2 regions of the Cellulomonas sp. A375-1 genome follow, and region 2 is predicted to be linked to the other one. Evidence: riboswitches for the same ligand, from Rfam matches in the RefSeq annotation. Region 2 holds a riboswitch; the other holds the start of a gene.
What was found. Region 2 has a riboswitch for S-adenosylmethionine ahead of CWIS_RS05995 (rhodanese-like domain-containing protein). Riboswitches for the same ligand answer to the same signal wherever they lie in the genome.

Region 1: linked by a shared signal. The riboswitch ahead of CWIS_RS08285 (hypothetical protein) and the one ahead of CWIS_RS05995 (rhodanese-like domain-containing protein) in region 2 are both predicted to bind S-adenosylmethionine.

The regions. Positions count from the first base shown of each region.
Region 1 is NZ_LFKW01000075.1:3,932-11,427, reverse strand. Features, by position in the region: gene CWIS_RS08310 (SufS family cysteine desulfurase) at 1-1,159, shown strand, start outside; gene sufU (Fe-S cluster assembly sulfur transfer protein SufU) at 1,156-1,644, shown strand; gene CWIS_RS08300 (metal-sulfur cluster assembly factor) at 1,641-1,994, shown strand; gene CWIS_RS08295 (hypothetical protein) at 2,224-3,051, opposite strand; gene CWIS_RS08290 (helix-turn-helix domain-containing protein) at 3,035-4,126, opposite strand; SAM riboswitch class IV at 4,410-4,528, shown strand; gene CWIS_RS08285 (hypothetical protein) at 4,540-5,295, shown strand; gene CWIS_RS08280 (NYN domain-containing protein) at 5,345-6,301, opposite strand; gene CWIS_RS08275 (neutral zinc metallopeptidase) at 6,321-7,202, opposite strand; gene CWIS_RS08270 (energy-coupling factor transporter transmembrane component T) at 7,213-7,496, opposite strand, start outside.
Region 2 is NZ_LFKW01000051.1:15,046-33,302, forward strand. Features, by position in the region: gene CWIS_RS05910 (STAS domain-containing protein) at 13-447, opposite strand; gene CWIS_RS05915 (SpoIIE family protein phosphatase) at 516-2,732, shown strand; gene CWIS_RS05920 (STAS domain-containing protein) at 2,817-3,176, opposite strand; gene CWIS_RS05925 (DUF3151 domain-containing protein) at 3,314-3,742, shown strand; gene CWIS_RS05930 (adenylosuccinate synthase) at 3,899-5,185, shown strand; gene CWIS_RS05935 (MFS transporter) at 5,270-6,646, opposite strand; gene CWIS_RS05940 (transcriptional regulator) at 6,735-7,394, shown strand; gene purD (phosphoribosylamine--glycine ligase) at 7,463-8,725, shown strand; gene CWIS_RS18655 (hypothetical protein) at 8,871-9,497, shown strand; gene CWIS_RS05955 (phosphoribosylaminoimidazolesuccinocarboxamide synthase) at 9,554-10,486, shown strand; gene CWIS_RS05960 (amidohydrolase) at 10,513-11,988, shown strand; gene purS (phosphoribosylformylglycinamidine synthase subunit PurS) at 12,101-12,364, shown strand; gene purQ (phosphoribosylformylglycinamidine synthase subunit PurQ) at 12,361-13,056, shown strand; gene CWIS_RS05975 (GNAT family N-acetyltransferase) at 13,060-14,070, shown strand; gene CWIS_RS05985 (LLM class flavin-dependent oxidoreductase) at 14,656-15,198, shown strand; gene CWIS_RS05990 (O-succinylhomoserine sulfhydrylase) at 15,442-16,695, opposite strand; gene CWIS_RS05995 (rhodanese-like domain-containing protein) at 16,692-17,105, opposite strand; SAM riboswitch class I at 17,111-17,223, opposite strand; SAM riboswitch class IV at 17,343-17,456, shown strand; partial or broken gene CWIS_RS06000 (aminotransferase class V-fold PLP-dependent enzyme) at 17,494-18,257, shown strand, end outside.

The sequences.
Region 1 (7,496 bases), on a different contig from region 2:
GCAGGACTTCTACCTGCAGCGCAACGCCGCGGTGCACCGGGGCGCGCACCAGCTCGCCGAGGAGGCCACCGAGGCGTTCGAGGACGCGCGGGCGCGGGTCGCGTCGTTCGTCGGCGCCTCGGCGGGCGAGATCGTCTGGACGACGAACGCGACCGCGGGGATCAACCTCGTCGCGTACGCGATGTCGAACGCGAGCCTCGGGCGCGGGGGAGCGGCGGCGAGCCGCCTCGCGCTGGGCCCGGGCGACGAGATCGTCGTGACCGAGGTCGAGCACCACGCGAACCTCGTGCCGTGGCAGGAGCTCGCGGCGCGCACGGGCGCGACGCTGCGCTGGATCGGCGTGGCCGACGACGGACGCCTGCGGACCGACGAGCTCGCGACCGTCGTCACGGACCGCACGCGCGTCCTGGCGTTCACGCACGCGTCCAACGTGACCGGTGCGATCACGGACGTCGACGCGTTCGTCGCGCGTGCACGCGAGGTCGGTGCGCTCACGGTGCTCGACGCGTGCCAGTCCGTGCCGCACCTGCCGGTGGACCTGCACGCGCTCGGAGTGGACTTCGCGGCGTTCTCCGGCCACAAGATGTTCGCCCCGACGGGCGTCGGCGCGCTGTACGGGCGGCGCGAGCTGCTCGAGGCGATGCCGCCCGTCACGACCGGCGGGTCGATGGTCGAGGTCGTCACCATGACGGAGACGACGTACGCGCCGCCCCCGCAGCGGTTCGAGGCGGGCACCCAGATGGTCTCGCAGGCCGTGGCGATGGGCGCGGCCGCGACGTACCTGGCGGACCTCGGCATGGACGCGGTCGCGGCGCACGAGGCCCACCTCGCCCGTCTGCTGCTCGACGCGGTCGCGTCCGTCCCGGGCGTGCGCGTGATCGGCCCGACCGACACCCGCGACCGCCTCGCGACCGTCTCGTTCGTCGTCGACGGCGTGCACGCGCACGACGTCGGCCAGGTGCTCGACGACGCGGGCGTCGCGGTGCGCGTCGGTCACCACTGCGCGCAGCCGCTGCACCGTCGGTTCGGCGTCGCGGCGACCGCGCGCGCCTCGGCCGCCGTGTACACGACTGACGAGGAGATCGCGGTGTTCCGGGAAGCACTGGCAGGGGTCCGGACGTTCTTCGGGTTGACGGACGACCGCGAAGGAGTCGCATGAGCAGCTCGATGGAGCAGCTGTACCAGCAGGTGATCCTGGACCACGCCAAGTACCCGCACGGCCGGGGCCTCGGGGACGCGGTGACGGGCGCGCACACCGCGCAGTCGCACCAGGTGAACCCGACGTGCGGCGACGAGGTCACGCTGCAGGTCGACGTCGACGACGCCGGCGTCGTGCGGGGCGTGCGCTGGGACGGCCAGGGCTGCTCGATCTCGCAGGCATCGGTCTCCGTGCTGCACGACCTCGTCGTGGACCAGCCGCTGACGACGGTCGACCGGCTCGCGGGCTCGTTCCGCGACCTCATGCAGTCCAAGGGCCAGGGCCTGGACGACGAGGACGCCGAGGAGGCCCTCGGCGACGCGGCGGCCTTCACGGGCGTCGGCAAGTTCTCGGCGCGCGTCAAGTGCGCCCTGCTCGGCTGGGTCGCGTTGAACGACGCGCTCATCAAGACCGGTGCGACCCGCACCGAGAGGGAGGACGCATGAGCACCCCCACCACACCGCCGGCCACGACGCCGTCGAGCCCGTCGCCCACGACGGTCGCCGACGTCGAGGAGGCCATGCGTGACGTCATCGACCCCGAGCTCGGCATCAACGTCGTCGACCTGGGACTCGTGTACGGCGTCTCGCTCGAGCAGAACACCGCGGTGATCGACATGACGCTCACGTCGGCGGCGTGCCCGCTGACGGACGTCATCGAGGACCAGTCGGCGCAGGCGCTCGACGGGATCGTCGACGGCTTCCGGATCAACTGGGTCTGGATGCCGCCGTGGGGCCCCGAGAAGATCACGTCCGACGGTCGCGAGCAGATGCGAGCGCTGGGCTTCAACATCTGAGGCAACACCACGGAGGCGGTGGACGACGAACGATTCGTCCACCGCCTTCTGTTGTCCCCAGCGGCCTTCGGCCACCACCCCTGCTCGCGCCCGCCCGAGCATCGCAGAGGTCAGTCGTGAGTCGGCGGTGTGATGGGCGTGTGCGAGCAGGCGGACGCCCCGCAGGTGCTTGGTCGACTCCTGACGACCTTGACGATGCTCGTGCGCGACGCGATCAGTTGCGTGTCCGTCAGACGAGCACCGACCCTCCCATCGACTCGAGGAGGTCGGTCACGAGCGACGTGAACGCGGGAGCGACGGACGGGTCATCGAGCGCGGCCGCGGTCGCGAGCTCCGGGAGGAGCCCTGTGGGTGTGGAGGCGTGCGCCTGGTAGAACGCGAGCGCCGTGCGGGAAGCGGTCGCGGCGTGCGGCTCGAGCACGTGCGCCCTGAAGCCCCGCACCAGATCGGCGGTCTCAACGGCCTGCAGTAGCCGGAACGCGTCCAGCGCGTCCTTCTGCTTGAGCCGGTCGGGCCGGGCCGCTGCCTGGTCGAGCCGTTCACCGATCTTGATTGCCTTGGCGGTCAGAAGCGCTGCGGGGCCCGCCACTCGCAGGTCGAAGGTGCGGGCGTCTGCCGGGTCGAGCGAGTCGATCCTGACGGCGACGTTGTCGACGAGCGCGGGCTCCAGTCCGTGGGCGATGCGGGCGGTGAGCTCGTCGTGCGGTACGAGATGTGCCGCACGCGCCGAGGGTCGGGTCCTGCCGGACTGGTGGGGCGCGACCATGATGTCGACCGCGACGGCGCTCAGGGCGACCCAGTGGCCGGGGTTCGGTCCCGGAGTGAACCCGGCCGCTCGCAAGGTCTCACCGATCTCGGGGGCGTCGGCAAGGCCGGCGGTGTCGATGGCGAGGTCGGCATCGGTGGTCATGACCGGGACGTTCAGCTCGGCGTCGCCAGTGTGGTGGTACACGGCCTGCGCACCGACCAGGACGAGGTTGTCCCGGTGTCCCTCGAGGGCGTCGAGGGCGTCCATCAGGACGCGACGGGCTGCCACGTACTCAGGATCGAGAGCCATCGTCGTCCTTCCATGCCGGGTCGGTTGCCTCCAGGCTGTCCATGAGCTGCTCTGCCTCGGCGTCGGCACGCCCGGGCAGGGTGAGCAGGTCGGCGACGACGAGAGGCGCCGGCGCAACGGCCACGCCGTCGTCGGGCAGGATGCGCTGGTCGGCCGGCGCGGCGATGACGACATTGGCCGTCGTGGGGTCGGCGTCGATCAGACCGAGGCTGCGCGCGAGGTCTCGAGGATCGGTGGCGTACAGGGCGAGCAGCCTCATCGGCGCGACCGGCGTGGCACCGTCGGGCAGCAGCGTGCGAGCAGCCGCCGAGCCGGTGAGCATGACGGGCGCGACGTCGACGAGCCGATCGATGGCGCGGGGCAGTCCGCGGGGCGCGATGAAGTACGCCACGACGGGGTTGGTGGAGGGGAAGGAGTAGTCGTGGGTCCAGCGCCGGATCAGGTCCCGGCGACGAACCGAGGTGATCTTGCCCGCCTCGTCGCGTTCGACGATCCCCTCGGCCACCAGGGTGGCCAGCAGCTTCGAGACCGAGCCCGGGGAGACTCCGGCAGCGGCCGCGAGCTCGCGGACGCCGACCGGCGCGTCTGTCGACGCCAGTGCACGGATCGAGCGGCTCGCCGCTACGCCGTTCAGGCGGGTGACGGCGCTGCTCGCCCGATCCTTGGGAGCCTTGGCGGCGCCCTGGCCGGTCACCACGACCGGGGGATCGTCGAGGGCGAGCCGAACCCACCCGGTCGCGTCGGCATAGCTGAATCCTTCGGCAGCGAGCGCCTTGCGTAGTGCCGGACCGATGTATGGCGATGCGTAGAGCACGGGCAGGGCCGCGGCTCGTCCGATGTCGCGCAGGGTGGACACGATCGCTGCGGACGAGACCGACGCGGAGCGCTTGGCCTCGACGACCAGTCGAGCGGAAGCGCCGACGGGTCCGGTGAGGTCGACGACCGCGTCGAAGCGCTGGTCGACCGTCTCGGCGTCGGTCCGCGCGGTGAGTGCCCAGGGCGCAGGAAGCAGCGCGTTGACGCTCGCCAGAGCGTCAACGACCACCTGCGTTTCTCGACTTGTGCTGTTTCCCATAACGAGAAACAGGCTAGACCGAGAGACGGCGAGACGCAACGCCTGCGCGACGTTCGGCGCTGGAGCGCCCCGACAGGGCGATCAGGCGGTGCGCTCGACCGCGGTCGCGTCGTCGAGGAGGGCTCGCCCGACGAGCTCGCGCGAGCCGGCGGCCCGTTCGCCCGCTTGCTCGCGCGGCAGGACCAGCACGTCGCGGCGGTGGTCTAGTCGCGTCGCCTGCGTTCGTGTGACGTGCGGCGTCGCACCTTGCTGGTGCGTCGCGCACCGCGTTAGCGTCTCCCCAGGTCAAGAGCGACCAGCGATACGCCCTCCGCGTGCTGGTCCGGCAACCGCGCACACTCGCGCACGGTGCCCCCGGAGGAAGACCGGCCCGACGGCGACCGCCGTCGGGAAGTGCGAAGGGGAGTACACCCATGAGTGAGAAGTTCCTGCGTGCCGACGGTCTCGTCGAGCTGCGCCCCGACCCCGCGAAGGTGGCCGACGCGGCCCGGAACCGGGTCGGCCTCATCACCACCGGGGAGCTGTGCACTGCGTGCCTGGTCGGTGACTGGGGCCAGTCGCTCCTCAAGGTCACCAAGACGCTGTGCGACGACTGCACGTGGCTGGAGTCCGAGGTGTCGCGCCGTGCGGGGACCGGGCGGTCGCGGGCAGGTCGGCCGGGCCCCGGTCCGCTGCGGGCAGGCGGTGCGTCGGATCCCGGCGACGCCGCATGGGCGTCGATCCGCGCCGCTCGCGTCGCGCGCGAGGAGCGGTTGGCCCCTGTGTTCGCGCGTGCGGTGATGCTCGGTGTGCCGGTGGTCGACCTGGGTCCGGGCACGGGCGGGTTCGTCCCGGCCATCGCGTACGAGGACGTCGAGCGGTTCGACCTCGTCCCGCGCGACGCCGGGGCGCGGGTCGCGCGGTTCGCCGAGTGGCTGCGCGTCCTCGCGCCCGAGGACCATGCGGCGCGCAGCGCCGTCCTGGCGGACGTCCACGAGCTCGCGCGGGTCCTCCGTGCGGAGCAGGCGCGCGCGCGGCGGGCGCGGGCACGTGCGGAGCTGGACCGCGCGGGCCGCGAGGTCGTGCAGGCGCTGGCGACGGTCGGTCGTGCACCGCGCACGGTGGGCGCAGCGGCAGGGCGTCTCGTCCGCGCACGGTTCGCCTCGGTCGACGGACGGGTTCGCGCCTAGGGCTGCCGCCTTGACGGCGGTGTGGTCCACCCAGGGAGTCACACCGCCGTCAGCGGTAGCTGGGGCGCAGGCGGACGCGGGGCTGGTGCTTGGCCGACTCCTTGGAGATCTCGACGATGCTCGCGCGCGACGCGACGAAGTCGCTGAACGACGAGTAGCCCAACGGCCGCTCGACGAACGCCGGGTCGAGGCGCATCATCTGGTTCTTGACCTCGCCGTACGACAGCCACGGCTCGTCGTCCTTCTTGGCGTGGATGAGGCGCATGGCCCGCATGAGGAGCTGGGTGGCGCGCCGCTGAGCGGCGCGGTCCCCGGCGGGAGCCGGAGCGTCATTGGCGGTGACCTGCCCGGCTGCCGAACCCGCGCGTTCCGGCGCGTCGTCGGTGGTCGCGGGCGCCACGGGGGGCGCGTCGTCCGCGTCGTCGTCCTCGGGGGTGGTGCTCGTGTCGAGCAGGGCGTCGTAGTCGGCGAACTCGTCGCACGCGGACATGAGCGAGCGGCTCGTCGAGCCCGCGACGCCGACGCCGATCACGGTGCGGCCCAGGCGCTTGGCACGCTGCGCGAGCGCGATGTAGTCCGAGTCGCCGGCGACGATCACGACGTGCGTCACGTCCACGAGCCGGAACAGGTCCTCGATGACGTCGACGGCGAGGCGGATGTCCGCGCCGTTCTTCATGCGCGGGCCCACGGGGAACAGCTGGGTGAGGTCGACGGCCCGGTCGATGAGCTGCTGGTGGTAGCCGGCGTTGACCGGCTGGGACCAGTCCGCGTACGCGCGGCTCACGACGACCCGGCCGAACGACGACGCGTAGTCGATGATCGCGTCGACGTCGACGCGTGCGGTGCGCAGCTTCGTCGGGACGTCGCCGTCGGCGTCGAGGCGGTACTTGCGCGCGTCGTCGGACTGGAAGGCGCCGCGCCGGTGGACCTGGTCGTAGCGGGAGATCACGATGTTGTCGAAGTCGATGTAGACCGCGACGCGGGCAGCGCTCTCGTCGGTGCTCATGGGGCGAGTCTGCCGGACGTCAGAGGGTGCGAGCGGCGAACGTGTCGCACGCCGCGAGGTCGCGCTGCTCGTAGCCGGTCGTGAACCACCGCTGCCGCTGCTCGCTCGACCCGTGCGTCCAGGAGTCCGGGTTGACGTTCGTGCCGGACTGCTCCTGGATGTGGTCGTCGCCGACGGCCGCGGCCGCGTCGAGCGCCTGCGCGAGCTCGGCGGCCGAGATGGGCTCGAGGTAGGTCACGCCCGTGTCGGGGTCCTTCGTCGTCGCCGCGTTGCCGGCCCACATGCCCGCGTAGCAGTCCGCCTGCAGCTCGACGCGCACCGAGTCCGACTCGGCACCCGAGCCACCGCGGTCGGCCTGGCCGAACACCCCGGTGACGTTCTGGATGTGGTGGCCGTACTCGTGCGCGTAGACGTACATCTCCGCGAGCGGCCCGCCCTCGGCGCCGAACCGGCTGGTCAGCTCGTCGAAGAAGCCGAGGTCGAGGTAGATGGTCTGGTCGCCGGGGCAGTAGAACGGGCCCGAGGCCGACGACGCCTGACCGCATGCCGTCGAGACCGCCGAGGTGAACTCCACGGCCTCGGGGATGGTGGCGCTCGCGTCGGACATCGTCGAGGACCAGTAGGTGTCGAGCGAGTCGAGCGTCGCCGACAGTCGGCAGGCGCGGTCGGTGTTCGCCTGCTCGGCCGTGCACGCGCCGATGGTCGAGTCGTTCCCGGGCTCGCCGCCGCCGCCGAGCAGCGCCCCGGGGTCGACGTTGCCGCCGGACAGCAGCGTGATCGCCAGGATCACCAGGAGCCCGAGGCCGCCGACGCCGCCGCCGATCGCCATGCCCCTGCCCGCGCCCGAGCGCCGCGACTGCACGCGCCCGCCGCCGAAGCTGCCACCCTCCTGGAACGTCACGACCAGGACGTTAGTCCTCGTCGCCGCCCCGCGCGCGTCCAGCGGAGAGGTCGTCCTCACCCAGCCCGCGGGCGGCGAGAGCCTCGCCCGTCGCCCGCGCGTGACCGACCATGCGGACGGCTGCCGGGACGACGAGCGCGCGCGGTGAGCGGTCCAGGCCGCGGGCGCGCGCAGCGTCTCGTGACTCGAGGGTGGCCTGCACGAGCACGGGTACGGAGCGCAGCATGAGGCTCACCGCGAGCGCGACCGTCTCCGGGGACAGCCCCACGTGGCGCAGCGGTCGGGCGGCGCGGC
Region 2 (18,257 bases):
TGGCGACCGGCCTCAGTGGGGCCGGGCGTCCGGTGCGACGGGCTGGAACTCGCGCTCGTCGCTCTCCTCGACCACGTCCAGCAGCTCGCCGATGCGCGTGACCTCGAGGAGGAAGCGCACGGTCGGCGGGACGCGCAGCAGCCGCACGCGGTGCTGCGAGCGGATCGACAGGCGCGCGAGGAACGCGACGCCCGACGAGTCCATGAAGGTGACGTGATGCGCGTCGACCTCGATCGGCAGCCCGACGTTCTCCGCCTCGGTCGTCGCCTCGTGCAGCTCGGCCCCGAGGTCGGCGTCGACCTCCCCTGACAGGACGATCCTCGTCGCGTCCGCCCCGACGATGACGTGGACGCCCCCCTGCTCCCCGTCGCGGTGCGACGGGTCTTGCGCGGGACCGGCCGTCGGCTGGACGGGCCCGCCCTCGATCGTGCTGTTACCGTCGCGCACGGTGCTCCTTCCGGCGAGGACGACGCCAGGACGGCGTCGCTCCCGTTCGGCACGCTAGACGATCGGAGGTGGTCGCGGTCAACACCCAGGGCACGACGAGTACGTCCGGATCTGTCGCGAGTCACGGCTCCGGTGGTGCCGACGACCGTCCGGAGCCGCCCTCGGTCGACGTCCTGGCGCTCGCGCTGGAGTCCACGCAGGTGCCGTTCGCGATGTGCGACGCGCGCGACCTGCGCATCGTGTGGGCGAACGCGGCGTTCGAGCAGGCCACGGGGTACGACGCCGCGGGCGCCCGGGAGCGCCAGCGCCGTCCCGTCCCGCCGGAGGTCCGGCGGCACGGCGAGATGGCCGCGCTGCGGGCGCGGCTGCAGCGCGGCGAGCCGACGACGGCCGAGCTGTCGATCCCGCGCGCCGACGACTCGCTGTTCCGGTGCAAGGTCCACTTCTCACCCGTCCCGCACCCGGGCGGGGGTGCGCCCGAGCGCTGGATCGTGGCGTTCGAGGACCGCACCGAGCGCCTCACGCACGATGCCGAGCAGGCCCGGATCGTCGAGGCCGAGCGGCAGGAACGTCGCAGCGTCAACATCATCGTGCAGGTCTCGGACCTGCTCATGGACGTGACGGACCGCGTGACGCCCCTGCACGAGATCGCCGCGCTGCTGCGGCGCACCGTGGTCCGGTGGGCGTCGTTCTACGTCAACGACGGCGGCCTGCGTCCCCTGGACGCCGCGAGCGACCTGCGACCGCCCTCGGGCCGCGGCAGCAGGCACGGCGAGACGCGGCGCGCGGACGGCGGCGACGAGGCGCACGCGCCGCAGGACGAGGTGCAGCAGCTCCTCGACGGCGACAAGGACCGGCCGGTCGAGCTCGTCCTCGACCGCGCGCACCCACGCGCGTCGGCGTCGCACTGGCTCGCCGAGCGGATCGCGCGCGAGACGAGCGGTGACGTGACGGTCGGCGACGTGGACGGCCGTCAGGGGCGCGGGGGAGTCATGGGTGGCGGCCGGGCGTTCGTGCTGCCCGTGCCGGGGCGGCGCCGGGTCATCGGCGTGCTCGTCGTCCAGCCGCGCGAGCCCGGCGAGCTCGACGAGGCGACGACGACCGTGCTCGAGCTCATCGCGCGGCGCGTCGGGCTCGTGCTCGACAACGCGCGCCTGTACGACCGTGAGCACCGCCTCGCCGAGACGCTGCAGCGCGCGATGCTCCCCCAGCAGGCCGAGGTCGAGGGCCTCGACGTCTGGACCTACTACGCGCCGAACTCCGAGAACGCGCAGGTCGGCGGCGACTGGTACGACGTGCTGCAGATCGCCCCCGACGTCGTCGGCGTGGTGATCGGCGACGTCGTCGGGCATGACGTCGAGGCCGCGGCGGCGATGGGCCAGCTGCGCTCGGTCGTGCGGTCCTACGCGTACGACGTGACTCTGCCCGGCCCGGTGCTCGAACGTGTCGACCAGCTCGTCGCGGGCATGCGCATCCCGCGTGCGGCGGGTCTGGTGCTGTCCACCCTGCACCGCGACGGCGAGGCGTGGCGCCTGCGCTGGTCGCGCGCCGGGCACCTGCCCGTGCTGCACGTGCGCGAAGGTCAGGTCACCCAGCTCCTGGGGGCCGGCGGGCCGCTGGTCGGGTTCGGCGGGGGGCAGCGGGACACCGCCGAGCTCGTCCTTGCGCCCGGTGATGTGCTCGTCTACCACACGGACGGGCTCGTCGAACGGCGCGACCGGGACCTGCGCGAGGGCCTGCAGGCGCTCGCCCAGGTCGTCTCGGCGGTCACCGCTCGCGACTCCGCGGGCATCGGCGAAGAGCTGCTGTCACGGCTCGCGGACCACCCCGAGGACGACGTCGCGGTCGTCGTCGTGCGCGTCCCCGACCCCTGCGACGTCGCCGAGCGCGGACGCAGCCCGCGGCGCCGGCGCTGGTCGCTGCCGAGCGAGGCCGCCTCGGTGGCCCGCGCGCGGCACGCGGTGGTCCGCACGTGCCACGCGTGGGAGATGCCGGACGCAGCGAACGCCGAGCTCGTGGTCTCCGAGCTCGTCGCGAACGCCGTGCTGCACGGGTTCGGTCACGTCTCGCTGCAGCTCTACGACACGGGCGACGGCCTGCGCATCGAGGTCGAGGACGGCAACCCTGCCCCGCCCGTGTCCACCGACGGCCACCCGGGCCGCGTCGGCGGGTTCGGCATGCAGATCGTCGAGCGGCTCGCCGACTGGGGCTGGCGGCAGTCGAGCCGCGGCAAGGTCGTGTGGGCGAAGGTCCGTCCGGGCGCGCTGCCGGCGACGGGGCGCTGACGCGGCGCTCGGTTCAGACGCCCGGGCAGGTCAGCTGCACACGCGCACGGTCACGCCGGGTCCGGTCGCGGCGCACGCAGGGGCTCAGGTGCTGGCGGGGGCCGAGAAGTCGCTCGCCGGCCGGGCGTCCTCGCAGCGGTGGTCCGGGTCGACCCGGAACAGCTCGAGCGCGCCGCAGACCTCGAGGACGAACAGGTCGCGCGGGTCCGCGCCGCGCAGGGCCGCCGCGCCGCCGCGCTTGCGCGCCGAGTCCGCGAGCGCGATGAGGAACGCGGCCCCCGTGGAGTCCATGAACGTCACGCGGCACATGTCGATGACGACGAGCTGACGGCGCAGACCGACGACCCGCGCGGCGACCTCGGGGAACTGGTCGCGCTCCGCGAGGTCGAGGTCGCCTGTGATGACGAGCGTCGTGCTCGTCGGCGACGTGGAGATCTCGATCATGGTCCGTCCCCAAGGGGTGTGCTGGCTCGGCTGCTCGACCCTAGTTGGCCCTGCGGACGCGCGCACGCCGAACCGCGGCGGAGTCGGACACCTGTCCGGATCTGCCGCGGGCCTCCGCGACGCGGCACACTGACACCATGACGCACGAGAACCTCCTCGGTGGCCCCGAGCCCACGCTCCTGCCCGCCGACGGCCCGGATGCGGACGCGCGCGCGGCGCTCGGTGCAGGCGACGACGCGCGCCAGGCCGTGCGCGTGGCGCCGTCGGCCTCGATCGTCTGGGCGCTGCTCGCCGAGCGGGCGCTCGAGGACACCGGCGACCCGGTCGCGGCGTACGCGTACGCGCGCACCGGCTACCACCGCGGTCTCGACGCGCTGCGCAAGGCGGGCTGGCGCGGTCGCGGGCCGATCCCCGCCCACCACGAGCCCAACCAGGGCTTCCTGCGCTCGGTGCTCGCGCTCGCCGAGGCCGCCGACGCGATCGGGGAGACCGACGAGGCCGAGCGCTGCGGCCAGCTCCTGCTCGACTCCGGGACCTCGCTCGACGAGGTGTCCGGGCTGCGCTGAGCGCGGCTGATCGCCGTCGTCGTGGGCGTCGCGGACCCCGCCGCCTGTGGACCGGACCTGACCGCTTCTTGACCATCGGGTACCCTCTCGGAGGTACCGGGTACCTGCCGCCCCGTGCCCTTCCGGCCCGTCTGGCAGCGTGGGAGTAGTGATCAGATGCCCGCCGTCGTGGTGCTCGGCGTCCAGTGGGGCGACGAGGGCAAGGGCAAGGCGACCGACCAGCTCGGCTCGCGCATCGACTACGTCGTGAAGTTCAACGGCGGCAACAACGCCGGTCACACGGTCGTCGTCGGTGGCGAGAAGTACGCGCTGCACCTCCTCCCGTCCGGCATCCTGTCGCCCGGCGTCGTCCCGGTCATCGGCAACGGTGTCGTGATCGACATCGAGGTCCTGTTCGCCGAGATCGACGCGCTCGAGGCGCGCGGTGTCGACACGTCGCGCCTGCTCGTCTCGTCGGCCGCGCACGTCATCGCGCCGTACAACCGCACGGTCGACAAGGTCACCGAGCGCTTCCTCGGCAAGCGCCGGATCGGCACGACCGGCCGCGGCATCGGGCCCACGTACGCCGACAAGATCAACCGCGTCGGCGTCCGCATCCAGGACCTGTTCGACGAGAACATCCTGCGGCAGAAGGTCGAGGGCGCCCTCGACCAGAAGAACCACCTGCTGGTGAAGGTCTACAACCGCCGCGCGATCACGGTCGACGAGACGGTCGAGGACCTGCTGCGCTTCGCCGAGCGCCTGCGTCCGTACGTCGCGGACACGCCGCTGGTGCTCAACCAGGCGCTCGACGCGGGCAAGACGCTCGTGTTCGAGGCGGGCCAGGCGACCATGCTCGACGTCGACCACGGCACGTACCCGTTCGTGACGTCCTCGTCGGCCACGGCCGGCGGCGCGTGCACGGGCTCGGGCATCGGCCCGACGAGGATCGACCGCGTCGTGGGCGTCGCGAAGGCGTACACCACGCGCGTCGGCGAGGGGCCGTTCCCCACCGAGCTGCTGGACGACGACGGCGAGTGGCTGCGCCAGACCGGCGGCGAGTTCGGGACGACGACCGGGCGGCCTCGTCGGACCGGCTGGTACGACTCGGTGGTCTCGCGGTACGCCTCGCGCGTCAACGGGCTCACGGACATCGTGCTGACCAAGCTCGACGTGCTCACGGGCCGCGACCGCATCCCGGTGTGCGTCGCGTACGACGTGGACGGCACGCGGCACGAGGAGATGCCCGCGGACCAGTCCGACTTCCACCACGCCCGGCCGGTGTACGAGTACCTGGACGGCTGGACGCAGGACATCACGGGCGCGCGCGAGCTCGACGACCTGCCCGCCGCGGCGCAGCGCTACCTGCAGTACCTCGAGGACATCTCGGGTGCGCGGATCAGCGCGATCGGCGTCGGCCCGGGCCGTGAGGCGACGATCATCAAGCACGACCTGCTCGACTGAGCACCCCGACCGACGAGCAAGGCCCGGACCACCGAGGGGGTCCGGGCCTCGCTCGTTCTCGCGGGCCCGGGAGCGCCCCAGGGCTCAGGCGGCGGCGAGGTCCGGGTTGGCGGCCTCGGCCGCCTGGACGGTGCTGCGGCGGACCGTGAACACCGGGTACGACGCGGCGAGCGCGGTGACCACCGCGGCGCCGACGAGCACGGGGGCGATCCCCACCTGCTCGCCGATCACGCCGGCCAGCAGCGCGCCGATCGGCATGAGCCCGTAGCCGATCGTCCGGCCCGCGCCCGACGTGCGGCCGAGCAGGTGCCGCGGGACCACGCGCTGGCGCAGCGACATCGAGATCGTGTTGCCGATCGTGTTCGTCGCGCCCAGCAGCACCATGACGACGCCGATCGCCTCGACGGTCGGGACGAGTACCGGGACGAGCAGCATCGGGGCGACGACGCCCCAGCAGACGTACATCACGCCGAGCTCGGGCAGGCGGCGCACCAGGCGCTCGGTCAGCAGCGAGCCCCCGATCGCGCCGAGTGCGAACAGCGTCGCGAGCAGCGCGTAGTGCTCGGCGCGGATCCCGACCTGCGAGCCCGGACCGACGGCCCACAGCAGGAACACGGCCATGTACGCGGTGTTCGCCATGTTCATCACGCCGCCCGCGAGCACGAACGGCCGGAGCACGGGGTGGTGCACGACGTACCGGACGCCCTCGCGGACGTCGGCGTTCGCCCGGGTCGGCTCGGAGCGCTCCGCGCGGTACCGGCCGGGGATGCCGCGCAGCAGCACGACGACCGCGATCACGGCCATCGCGGCCGGCACGCCGAGCACCCAGCCCGTGCCGAGCGCGAGCAGGCCACCCGCGAGCGGGCTGCCGACGAACGTGTTGGTGACCTGCTGCGTCGCGAGGACCCGCCCGTTGGCGGCCTGCAGCCGGCTGCGCGGGACGAGGTCGGGCACCAGCGCGGTCTGCGCCAGGTCCGCGAACACCTCGGTCACGCCGTACGCGAGGACGAGCAGGACGAGCACGACCATCGACAGCTGGTCGGTGAGCGCGAGCGCGGCGCCGGCGGCCAGGAGCATGCCGCGGGCGGCGAGCGCGAGGACCTGCGCGTTGCGGCGGTCGGTGCGGTCGATCACGACGCCCCCGACGAGGCCGAGCAGCAACCAGGGCAGCCACGTCGCCGCCGCGAGCAGGGAGAGCTGGCCGGGGGACCGGGTCAGCGTCAGGGCGACGAGCGGGGCGCCCATCTGGACGACGCCGTCGCCGAGGTTCGCCAGGCCCGTCGACGTGAGCAGCGCGGTGAACCTGCGTCCGAGCGGCTCGAGGGCGACGGGGGTGGGGGTGTCGGTGGTCGGTGCAGCGGGCGGGTCGAGGTTGGTCGGCTCGCTGGTCGTCGTGCCCGTCGTCGCGGCGGGGCCCGTCGAGGCCGTCGCGGTGGTCGGCGCGTGCGTGCTCGTGGTCATGGTTGCCCCGTTACGCTGGTCGTAGGATGCAGAGAATCGGATGCAAAGGATTCTCTGCAAAGGAAGCGATGCAAAGGTATCTCTGCATATGACGCAGCGCAAGGGCCAGGACGAGACGGACGTGCCCGAACTCGCCGACGTGTCCGAGCCCCCGACCCCGGAAACCGAGCGGCCGGCCCTCGAGTTGCCCAACCCGCTCGGCGCCGAGGCGCTCAAGGCGTTCGCCCACCCGCTGCGCATCGCGATGTACCGGTACCTGTCCGCGCACGGCTCGGGCACGGCGAGCCAGATCGCCCGCGCGCTCGGCGAGAGCACGGGGCAGACCAGCTACCACCTGCGCCAGCTCGAGCGGCACGGGATCATCGAGGACGACCCCCACGCGGCGCCCGGCGGGCGCGAGCGCTGGTGGCGACCGGTGGGCTTCAGCCTGGACCGGCGGAACATGCAGGAGCCGGGTGCGCGGCTGGCGATCGAGACGACGCTGCGCGCGGTCATCGCCGAGCGCGCGGAGACGCTCCAGGAGTGGTTCGACTCGATCGACGACGCGGCGCCGTGGGACGACGCGGCGCTGCACACGTCGTCGACGTCCAGCCTCTCGCTCGAGGAGGCGGAGGCGCTCGAGGTCGAGCTGCAAGAGGTGCTCGACCGGCACACCGACGCCGCCAAGGCGCGCAAGGACGCGGGTGACGGGCTCGACCGCCGGCGCGTGCGCGTCTACCTCGACGTGTTCCCGCTGCCCGTCGACTGACCGGGCGGCGGCCGGCGGAGGCGGACGCGCGCGGCGGGCGTCGCACGCGCCCCGGTACGCTCGCCGCCGTGAAGATCCTCGTCGTCGGAACCGGCGCCCGTGAGCACGCGATCATCCGAGCCCTCTCGCTCGACCCGGCCGTGACGGAGCTGCACGCCGCCCCGGGCAACCCCGGGATCGGTGCGCTCGCCACGCTGCACGCGGTCGACCAGCTCGACGGCGCCGCGGTCGCCGACCTCGCGCGCACGCTCGGCGCGGACCTCGTCGTCGTGGGTCCCGAGGCGCCGCTCGTCGCCGGCGTCGCCGACGCGGTCCGTGAGGCCGGCATCCCGGTGTTCGGCCCGTCCGGTGCGGCCGCGCGGCTCGAGGGCTCGAAGGCGTTCGCCAAGGAGGTCATGGCCGCCGCGGGCGTGCCGACCGCCGCGCCGCGCGTCGCGACGACCGTCGAGCAGGCCGTCGCCGCGATCGACGAGCTGGGCGCGCCGCACGTCGTCAAGGAGGACGGTCTCGCGGCGGGCAAGGGCGTCGTCGTGACCGACGACCGTGCGGCCGCGATCGAGCACGCCCGAGCGTGCCTCGCGAAGGAGGGCGGCGCGGTCGTCGTCGAGGAGTACCTCGACGGTCCCGAGGTCTCGCTGTTCGTCCTGTCGGACGGCGTCGACGTGGTCCCGCTGGTCCCCGCGCAGGACTTCAAGCGTGCGCTCGACGACGACCAGGGCCCCAACACCGGCGGCATGGGCGCGTACACGCCGCTGCCGTGGGCGCCCGAGGGGCTCGTCGACGAGGTGCTCGACACCGTGGCCCGCCCGACCGTCGCCGAGATGGCCCGCCGCGGCACGCCGTTCGTCGGCGTCCTGTACTGCGGGCTCGCGCTGACCAGCACGGGCGTGCGCGTCGTCGAGTTCAACGCGCGCTTCGGCGACCCGGAGACGCAGGTCGTCCTCGCGCGGCTGCGCACGCCGCTCGGCGGCGTGCTGCTGGCGGCTGCGACGGGCGGCCTGGGTGCGCTGCCGCCGCTCGAGTGGTCCGACGAGGCGGCCGTGACCGTCGTCGTGGCGTCGCAGGGCTACCCCGCGGCGCCGCGCACGGGCGACGTCATCGACGGGCTCGCGGCGGCCGACGAGGTGCCGCACGTGCACGTGCTGCACGCGGGCACCGCGCTCGACGACGAGGACCGCGTGGTCAGCGCGGGCGGGCGGGTCCTGTCGGTGACCGCGACCGGCACCGACCTCGCGGACGCCCGTGCGGCGGCCTACGCAGGCGTCGCGCTCATCACGCTCGACGGCGCGCAGCACCGCACGGACATCGCGCTCAAGGCCGCCTCCGCCTGAGCCGCCGCGCGCCGCACGCGCGACACGGCGGCCGGCGGCGTCGGGGATCGGGTGAACCGCGACCGAAACGGCCACGGCGGATGCTCTCGTCGTGCCATGCTGCGCGCGCCGCGCGCGGGTGCGCGGCCTCACCCAGGGAGAGACCGTGCGCTACAACCCCCCGCCCACGTGGCCCACCGCACCCGAGGGCTGGCAGCCGCCCCCCGGGTGGGAGCCCGACCCGTCCTGGCCGGCCGCGCCCGAGGGATGGCAGCTGTGGGTCGAGGACGAGGACGGGGCCGAGGAGGCCGCGCTGGCGGCCGCGCACCGGGCACAGGCCGTCAAGACGTTCTGGATCGGTGTCGGCGTGTTCGTAGCCGGCGCGATCTCGACGATCGTCGCGAGCGGGTCGTCCGGCGGGATCATCTGGTACGGCGGCATGATCTTCGGCGCGATCCTGCTGTTCCGGGCAGTCACGGCCTACCGCGCGTCGCGCTCGGCGGGCGGCGCTGCGCTCGGCGCACAGGGCAAGGGCCTCGCCGTCGCCGGGGTCGTCGCGTGCCTCGTCGTCGGCGGGGTCGCGGTCAGCATGTGGGCGGAGTCCGAGTCGCTGGAGCCCACGGCGGGTTCCTGCTGGAAGGTCGACGGCGACCAGGCCGTGCTGATCGGGTGCTCGCACGCGCACGACTTCCGTGCCGTGCAGGTCGTCAAGGACGAGGCGCAGTGCCCCCAGACCGCGGTCGGGTGGGTCGAGGGCGACGGCACCGACCTGGTCTGCCTGGCCGAGGACTGACGTCCGGTCGGCGGGCGCGACGTGACCGCGCGCGTCGGGGCGGTCACACTGGAGCCGTGACTCTTGATGCCACGGACGCCTCGACCGCGACGGTCCCCGGCTGGACCCACACCTACTCGGGCAAGGTCCGGGACCTGTACGTCCCGGACGACACCGCGGACGGGCAGGCGGTGCGGGACGCGCACGGCGACGTGGTGCTCGTCGTCGCGAGCGACCGCGTCTCCGCGTTCGACCACGTGCTGAGCCCCGGCATCCCCGACAAGGGCGTGGTCCTCACGCAGCTCTCGCTGTGGTGGTTCGAGCAGCTCGCGGACCTCGTCCCGAGCCACGTGGTCTCCACCGAGGTGCCCGCCGTGGTCGCCGGGCGCGCGATGATCTGCCGGCGCCTGCAGATGTTCCCGGTCGAGTGCGTCGCGCGCGGGTACCTGACGGGCTCGGGCCTCGCGGAGTACCGCGCGTCGGGCGAGGTCACGGGCATCGCGCTGCCGGGCGGCCTCGTCGACGGCTCGCGGCTGCCCGAGCCGATCTTCACGCCCGCGACCAAGGCCGACCTCGGGGAGCACGACGAGAACGTGCCGTTCTCGGTGGTCGCGCAGACCGTCGGCGAGGAGACCGCCGCCGCCCTGCGCGCCCTGACGCTCACGGTGTACGCCCGCGCGGAGGCGATCGCGCGCGAGCGCGGCGTGATCCTCGCGGACACCAAGCTCGAGTTCGGCACGGACCCGGCGACGGGCGCGATCACGCTCGGCGACGAGGTGCTCACCCCCGACTCGTCGCGGTTCTGGCCCGCCGACCAGTGGCAGCCCGGCCACCCCCAGGCGAGCTTCGACAAGCAGTTCGTGCGCGACTGGCTGGTCTCGGCTGCCTCCGGGTGGGAGCGCGCGTCGGACGCGCCGCCCCCGCCGCTGCCCGCCGACGTCGTCGAGCGGACGCGCGAGCGCTACCTCGAGGCCTACGAGCGCCTCACCGGCGTCCCCCTCGCGGTCTGACCGCCCTCGGCACGCAGGGAGAGCCCGTGGGTGACGTCCTGCTCCGCGCGGTGCGCCGCGCCGGGGACGACGAGCCCGTCGACGTGCTCGTGCGCTCCGGGCGGCTCGCCGCGGTCGGGTCCGCGCTGCCGCGCGTGGCCGGCGTGGAGGAGGTCGACGGACAGGGCCGGTTCGTCGTTCCCGGGCTCTGGGACCAGCACACCCACCTCACGCAGTGGGCGTTGGTGCGGCGCCGGCTCGACCTGTCGTCCGCGACCTCGGCCGTGCACGCGCTGACGCTCGTGGCGGACCGGCTGGCCGCCGCGCCACCGACCGGTGGTGCGCCGCTCGTCGGGCACGGGTTCCGCGACGGGCTGTGGCCCGACCAGCCGACCGTCGCCGCGCTCGACGCGGTCGCCGGCGACGTGCCCGTGGTGCTGGTCTCCGGGGACCTGCACTGCGCGTGGGCGTCGAGCGCCGGACTACGGTTCCTCGGTGCCCGCACCGTGGCCGGGCTGCTGCGCGAGTCCGACTGGCTGCCGCTGCAGGGCCGGCTCGAGCACCTGCCGGACGCGACGGTCGACGCGCTGGTCGGCGAGGCGCTGGCCGACGCGGCGGCGCGGGGCGTCGTGGGCGTGGTCGACGTCGAGATCGCCGACAACCTCGCGGTGTGGCGGCGGCGGGCGACCGCCGGGCCGGTGCCGGTGCGCGTGCGGGCGGGGGTGTGGCAGCCGTACCTCGACCGGGTCGTGCGGGAGGAGCTGAGCACCGGCGACCCCGTGGCCGGCGCGGGCTCGCTCGTCGTGCAGGGTCCGCTCAAGGTGATCGTCGACGGCTCGCTGAACACGCGCACGGCCTGGTGCGACGAGCCGTACCCGGGGACCGCCGACCACGGCGTGCTCTCGGTCCCGTCGGCCGAGCTGGTCCCGCTGCTCGCGCACGCCACGCGTCACGGGTTGCAGGTCGCGGTGCACGCGATCGGCGACGCCGCGGTCCGTCTCGCGCTCGACGCGATCGCCACGACCGGGGCGCGCGGCTCGGTCGAGCACGCACAGCTCGTCGCGGCCGGCGACGTCGAGCGGTTCGCGGCGCTGGGGGTGGTCGCGAGCGTGCAGCCCGCGCACCTGCTCGACGACCGTGACGTCGCGGCCCGGCACTGGGCGGGGCGCACGGATCGCGCGTTCCCGTACGGGGCGCTGCACCGGGCGGGCGTGCAGCTCGCGTTCGGCTCGGACGCGCCCGTCGCGCCGCTGGACCCGTGGCTCGCGATCGACGCGGCGGTGCATCGTGCCGCACCGGGCGACGCGCCGTTCCACGCCGCGCAGGCGGTCGCGGCCGACGTCGCGCTGGCGTCGTCGGTGGACGGGGAACCGCTCGCGCTGCGGGTCGGTGGGTCTGGCGACCTCGTCGTGCTGGACGACGACCCCGTGGCGCTCGCGGCGACGCCCGGCGGTCTCGTCGGGATCGGTGTCGCGGGGACGATGGTCGCGGGCAGGTGGGCGTTCCGGGACGGCTCGCTGTGACCGCGTCGGCCGGTCCGGTGGCGGCGTCCGACGGGCGGGCGGCGGGGCGGGGCGTCGGCGACGGTCGGTAGACTCGCCGCCGCACCCCCGCCGCGCAACCAGGAGCTGACCCGTGGGACGAGTTGTCGTCGACGTCATGCCGAAGCCCGAGATCCTCGACCCGCAGGGCAAGGCCGTCGCCGCCGCGCTGAGCCGGCTGGGCTTCGACCAGTTCGCCAACGCGCGGCAGGGCAAGCGGTTCGAGCTCGAGGTCGAGGGCGAGGTCACCGACGAGGTGCTCGCCGCGGCCCGGGCGGCCGGTGAGCAGGTGCTCTCCAACCCGGTCATCGAGGACGTCGTCGCGGTCTACGCCGACGAGACGGCGGTCACGGCGTGAGCCGGATCGGCGTCGTCACGTTCCCCGGCACGCTCGACGACCGGGACGCCGCACGCGCCGTGCGGCTCGCGGGCGGTGAGCCCGTCGCGCTGTGGCACGGCGACGCCGACCTGCACGGCGTGGACGCCGTGGTGCTGCCCGGCGGCTTCTCGTACGGCGACTACCTGCGCGCGGGCGCCATCAGCCGGTTCGCGCCGGTCATGAGCGAGATCGTCGACGCCGCGAACCGCGGCCTGCCGGTGCTCGGCATCTGCAACGGCTTCCAGGTCCTCACCGAGGCGCACCTGCTGCCCGGCTCGATGATCAAGAACGACCACCTGCACTTCGTGTGCCGCGAGCAGGTCCTCTCGGTCGACAACGTCGACACGGCCTGGACCCGCGACTACACGCAGGGCGAGCGCATCACGATCCCGCTGAAGAACCAGGACGGCCAGTACGTCGCCGACGAGCACACGCTCGACGAGCTCGAGGGCGAGGGCCGGGTGGTGTTCCGCTACCAGGACGTGAACCCCAACGGTTCGCGCCGCGGCATCGCAGGGATCAGCAACGCGCGTGGCAACGTCGTAGGGCTCATGCCGCACCCCGAGCACGCGGTCGAGGAGGGCTTCGGCCCGGACGGTGGGAAGGGTCCGCGCACGGGCACGGACGGTCTGCGTTTCTTCACGTCGGTCCTGCACGCGCTCGTCGGCTGACGCATGGGGGTCGCGCTCGCGCACGTCGGCTGGGACGACGAGCACGCGGCGCAGCTGCGCACCGCGCAGCAGGCCGAGCTGCGTGAGCGGTACGGCGACGACGACATCGGTCACGAGATGACCGGCGAGTCGATCGTCGCGATGGTCGTGCTGCGCGAGGACGACGAGCCGGTCGCGTGCGTCGCGCTGCGTGACGCGTCCGACGAGCTCGGTGCCGGCGTCGCCGAGGTCAAGCGGCTCTACACCGTGCCGGGCGCGCGCGGACGGGGGCACTCGCGGCGCGTGATGCTCGAGCTCGAGCGACTCGCCCACGAGCAGGGCTGGACCCGGCTGGTCCTGGAGACCGGCGTGCTCCAGCCCGAGGCCATCGGTCTCTACCTGTCGCTCGGCTACCGGTCGATCCCCAACTACGCGGAGTACGTCGACGAGCCGTCGTCGCGATGCTTCGCCAAGGACCTGACCGCCAGCGCTGCGCGGGAGCGACCGAGTGCGCACGGCAGGCGTCCGCTCGCGGTCGAGGGCGGGCGTTCGCTCGTGATCGAGACCGTCGGGTGGGACGACGACACCGCGGTGGCGCTGCGCCGCGCCATGTGGGCATGGAACACGCGGACCTATCCGGAGCTGGTGACCGACGAGCCCGACCACGGCTTCGCCTCGGACGACGCGCGGCAGCGGACCGGCGAGCTCGTCACCTGGGTCGCGCGTCTCGACGACGAGCCCGTGGGCTGCTTGACGCTTCGGGCCCCGCGCGACGGGTACCCGGACGGGAGCGTGGAGCTCAAGAAACTGTACGTGACCGATCAGGCACGCGGCGCCGGCGTGGCCCGCTCGCTGCTCGCCACCGCGCACGACGAGGCCCGTGCGCGAGGCTTCACCACCGCGGTGCTCGGCACGGGCATCCGCCAGCCCGAGGCGATCACGCTCTACCTCTCGGACGGCTACCGCCCGATCCGCCCCTTCACCAACCCCGCGCGCGACTTCATCACCCTCTGGTTCGCCCGCCCCCTCCACTGACCCCCGCCCCACCCACACCCCCGTCCCCGTCACGACCCAGCACCCGCTCCGGCCTGGACGCCGGATCCCCGGAGCGCACGCTGGTTCGTCGGGAGGGGTTTGCGCGACCCAGCACCTGCTCCGGCCTGGACGCCGGATAGCCGGAGCGACCGCTGGTTCGTCGGGAGCGTGCCGCGCGACCCAGCGCCTGCTCAAGTCTCGACGCTGGGCGGCCGGAGCGACCGCTGGTTCGTCGGGGCGTGCGCGACCCAGCGGCCGCTCAGGTCTCGACGCTGGGCGGCCGGAGCGACCGCTGGTTCGTCGGGAGCGTGCCGCGCGACCCAGCGCCTGCTCAAGTCTCGACGCCGGATCCCCGGAGCGACCGCTGGTTCGTCGGGAGGGGGAGTGGGCTCGTCGTGGGGGTGGGGACGGGGGTGGGGGTGAAGTGGGTGGCGGTGGTGGACAGGGGCTGGTCGGGGCGCGGGTTGGCGGTTAGCCTTGCCCGCATGTTCTCGGTCCGGGTGTGTTGTCGCTGAGCTGACGACCCCGCGCGCCCGCGGCCCGACGGCCCTCGCTGCGCACCCGCACGACCCGAGGACTCCTCCCGTGGCTCAGCCCCTCACGCACGTCCGCGCTCCCCGCCCCCGCGTCGCCGACGATCTCGTCGTCCGCGCCCCGCTGCCCGCCGCCCAGCCATCGCGGGGCACCGAGTTCGTCATCGACGACGCGACCCTCGACCCCACGACGATCGCGCTCGCCGCCGCCCGCGCGGACGTCATCCGCATCCGGCACGGTGCCGGGCTGCCGACGCATGCCGCGGTGCGCGCGCTCGTCCAGATGCTCGACGACGAGGTCGCCGCCGTGGGCAGGGACCGCGCCGACGTGCTCGTCGTGCTCGAGGTCGAGACGGTCGTCGCAGACGACGAGGCCGACGCCCACCGCCGGCGCGAGCACCTGATGTACGCCGCGGCGTTCTCCCACCTTGCTTGGCTGCCCGGGGACGCGATGCTCGTCGCGCCGATCGACGCGCTCGCCGAGGCGGTGGCGCAGGTGCTCCGACGCACGGGCGTGGACGCGGTCGAGCTCGCCCTCGTCGGCCCGTCACGCCGCCTGGTCCCCGAGGTGGCCGCCGCGCTCCACCAGCTGTGACCCGGCCAGGGCTGCTCGCTCACCTGCGTCGCGCCCCCGCACGCACCGCCCGTCGACCGCCACCACCCCACGACCCTGCGCGTGCGCCGGCATCGAGCGCTCAAGGCCGGAGCGGGTGCTGGGTCGTCGGGGGTGGGTTCGGTGAGGCAGCGGATGCTCCGGCTTCGAGTGCGGAAGGCCGGAGCGGGTGCTGGGTCGTGGGGTGGGCGGGTCGCGGAGGTCACCGGTGGGCGGCCGCAGAGGTCAGGTGAGGGTGGTGAGGGCCTGGGAGAGGTCGTCCTGGAGGTCGTCGACGTCCTCCAGGCCCACCGAGAAGCGGACCGTGGCCTCGCCGATGCCGACGCGTGCGCGGCCCTCGGGGCCGAGCTTGCGGTGGGTCGTCGTCGCGGGGTGGGTGACGATCGACTTCGCGTCGCCCAGGTTGTTCGAGATGTCGACGACGCGCAGCGCGTCCAGCACGCCGAACGTGGCCTTCTTTGCGACCTCGGGCGGGGCGTCCTGCGGAGTGCGGAGCGTGAACGTCACGACCGTCCCGCCCCCCGTCTGCTGCTGCAGCGCGAGGGCGTGCTGCGGGTGGGACGGCAGGAACGGGTAGCGCACCGACGCGACGGCCGGGTGCTCCTCGAGCCACTGCGCGAGCCGGAGCGCGGACGCGGCCTGGTGGCGCACGCGGACGGACATGGTCTCGAGGCCCTTGAGCAGGACCCACGCGTTGAACGGCGAGAGCGACGGCCCGGTGTTGCGGATGAGGGTCTGCACGGGCCCTCGCACGAACTCCTCGGTGCCGAGGATCGCGCCGCCGAGCACGCGGCCCTGGCCGTCGATGTGCTTCGTCGCGGAGTAGACGACGACGTCCGCGCCCAGGTCGAGCGGGCGGGAGAACACCGGCGTGGCGAAGACGTTGTCGACGACGACGACGGCGCCCGCGGCGTGCGCGAGGCGCGAGACGGCTTCGATGTCGACCAGGTCCTGCATGGGGTTGGACGGCGTCTCGAAGAACACCACGTCGGCGGGCGTGGCCAGGGCCTGCTGCCACTGCGCGAGCTCGTGCCCGTCGACGTAGTCGGTCCGCACGCCCCAACGGGCGAGGATCTCGTCGAAGATCACGACGCTCGACCCGAACAACGCGCGGGCGGCGACGATCCGCGAGCCCTGGCCGACGAGCGCGGCGAGCGCGGTGAACACCGCGGACATGCCCGACGCGGTCGCGTAGCACGCCTCGGCGCCGTCGAGCAGGCGCAGGCGCTCCTCGAACGTCGAGACGGTCGGGTTGTTGTAGCGCGAGTACAGGAACCGGTCGACCTCGCCCGCGAACGCGGCCTCGGCCTGGCCCGCGGACTCGTAGGTGAAGCCCTGCGTGAGGAACAGCGCCTCACCGAACTCCCCGAACTGCGAGCGCACCTGACCCGCGCGCACGGCGAGCGTGTCGGGGCGCAGGGACTCGACGGGGACGCGGCGCGCGTCCCAGTCGCCGGGGCCCGGGACGCGGGCGGTCACGCCTGCCGCCAGGGCAGACCCTCGGCGCGCCAGCCCCAGTGGCCGCGCTGACCGTCGGGACCGATGTCGCCCTCGAAGCCGCGCAGCACGTTGTAGGCAGGCCCGAAGCCGGCAGCGGTCGCGGCCTGCGCGGCGGCGATCGAGCGCACGCCCGACCGGCACAGGAACACGACGGGCCGACCGTCGCCGGGCTCGAGACCGGCCAGGCCGAGCTGGTCGAGGAACGCGGGGTTGGGGCCCGCGGGCGTCAGCCACTCGACGAACGCCGCGCGGTCGCCCGCGTCCGTGGCGTCGGGGACGCCGATCTGGAGCCACTCGCCCTCCGTGCGCACGTCGACGAGCAGCGCGCGCTCGTCGGACGTGAGCAGGTCCCAGGCCTGCTGCGGGGTGAGGTCGCCTGCGTACGCCATGCTCTCCTCCATCGGTCCTGGCGGTAGCACCCTCGGCCGGTCGCCCGCCTCGTGAGGCAGGGACCGCGGGTTGCTGCGGCGTCGTCGAGCCAGATCTCTCGGCCGCTCTGGATGGTGGCAGGAGCGTAACGCCACGAGCCGAGGAGCATCCACCTGATGAACACAGTGTCCCGCTCTGCGAGACGTGTCCGTTCCGGCGTTGACAGTCGCGGGGCGCGATCGTCACCCTTGCCGTCAGGTCATGAGCGCCAGCGCGAAGCCCCGGCTCGCTGGCCGGCAACCCTCCTCCGCGGTGGGGTGCCCCGGGTGACGACCAGGCCGTGCACCGACCGGTGACGGCAAGCGCGGGACACCCCACAGGGGTCCCCGGATCCTCGGAGGTACCTCCATGACCGTCGTCGCCGAGCTCGCGCCGTGTCTCGAGGCCGTCTCGTCGGGCAGCCCGGCGAGCGCGACGGCCGCCCTCGCGCCCGTCGAGCCGCTGCTCCCCGTCGTCGGCGGCACCACCACCGTGCCGCTCGTGGACGGGACGCAGCGCGTCTACGCCAACCTCGACTACGCCGCGAGCGCACCCGCGCTGCAGGCGGTCGCGGACCGGGTCACGGAGGTGCTCCCGCTGTACGCGTCCGTCCACCGCGGTGCGGGCTACCTCTCGCAGGTCTCGACCGCGCTGTACGAGTCCGCGCGGCAGACGATCGCGCGGTTCGTCGACGCGCGGGAGGACGACGTCGCGGTCGTCACGCGCAACACGACCGACGCGCTGAACCTCCTGGCGGGCGTCATCCCGGCGGGCGGACGCGTGCTGGTGCTCGACCTCGAGCACCACGCGAACCTGCTGCCGTGGCTGCGCACGTCGGACCGGCACGCGCACGGGCACCGCACGACGATCCTGCCGATCGCGGCCACGGTCGCCGCGACGCTCGAGTCGCTCGCGGCGGAGCTCGCCGCGAACCCGTACGCGCTCGTCACGGTCTCGGGTGCGTCGAACGTGACCGGTGAGGCGCTGCCCGTCGAGCGTGTCGTCGAGATCGCGCACGCCGCGGGCGCCCGCGTGGCCGTCGACGGCGCGCAGCTCGTCCCGCACCGCGGCTTCTCGCTCGCAGCCACGGGCGCCGACTACGTCGCGTTCTCGGGGCACAAGACGTACGCGCC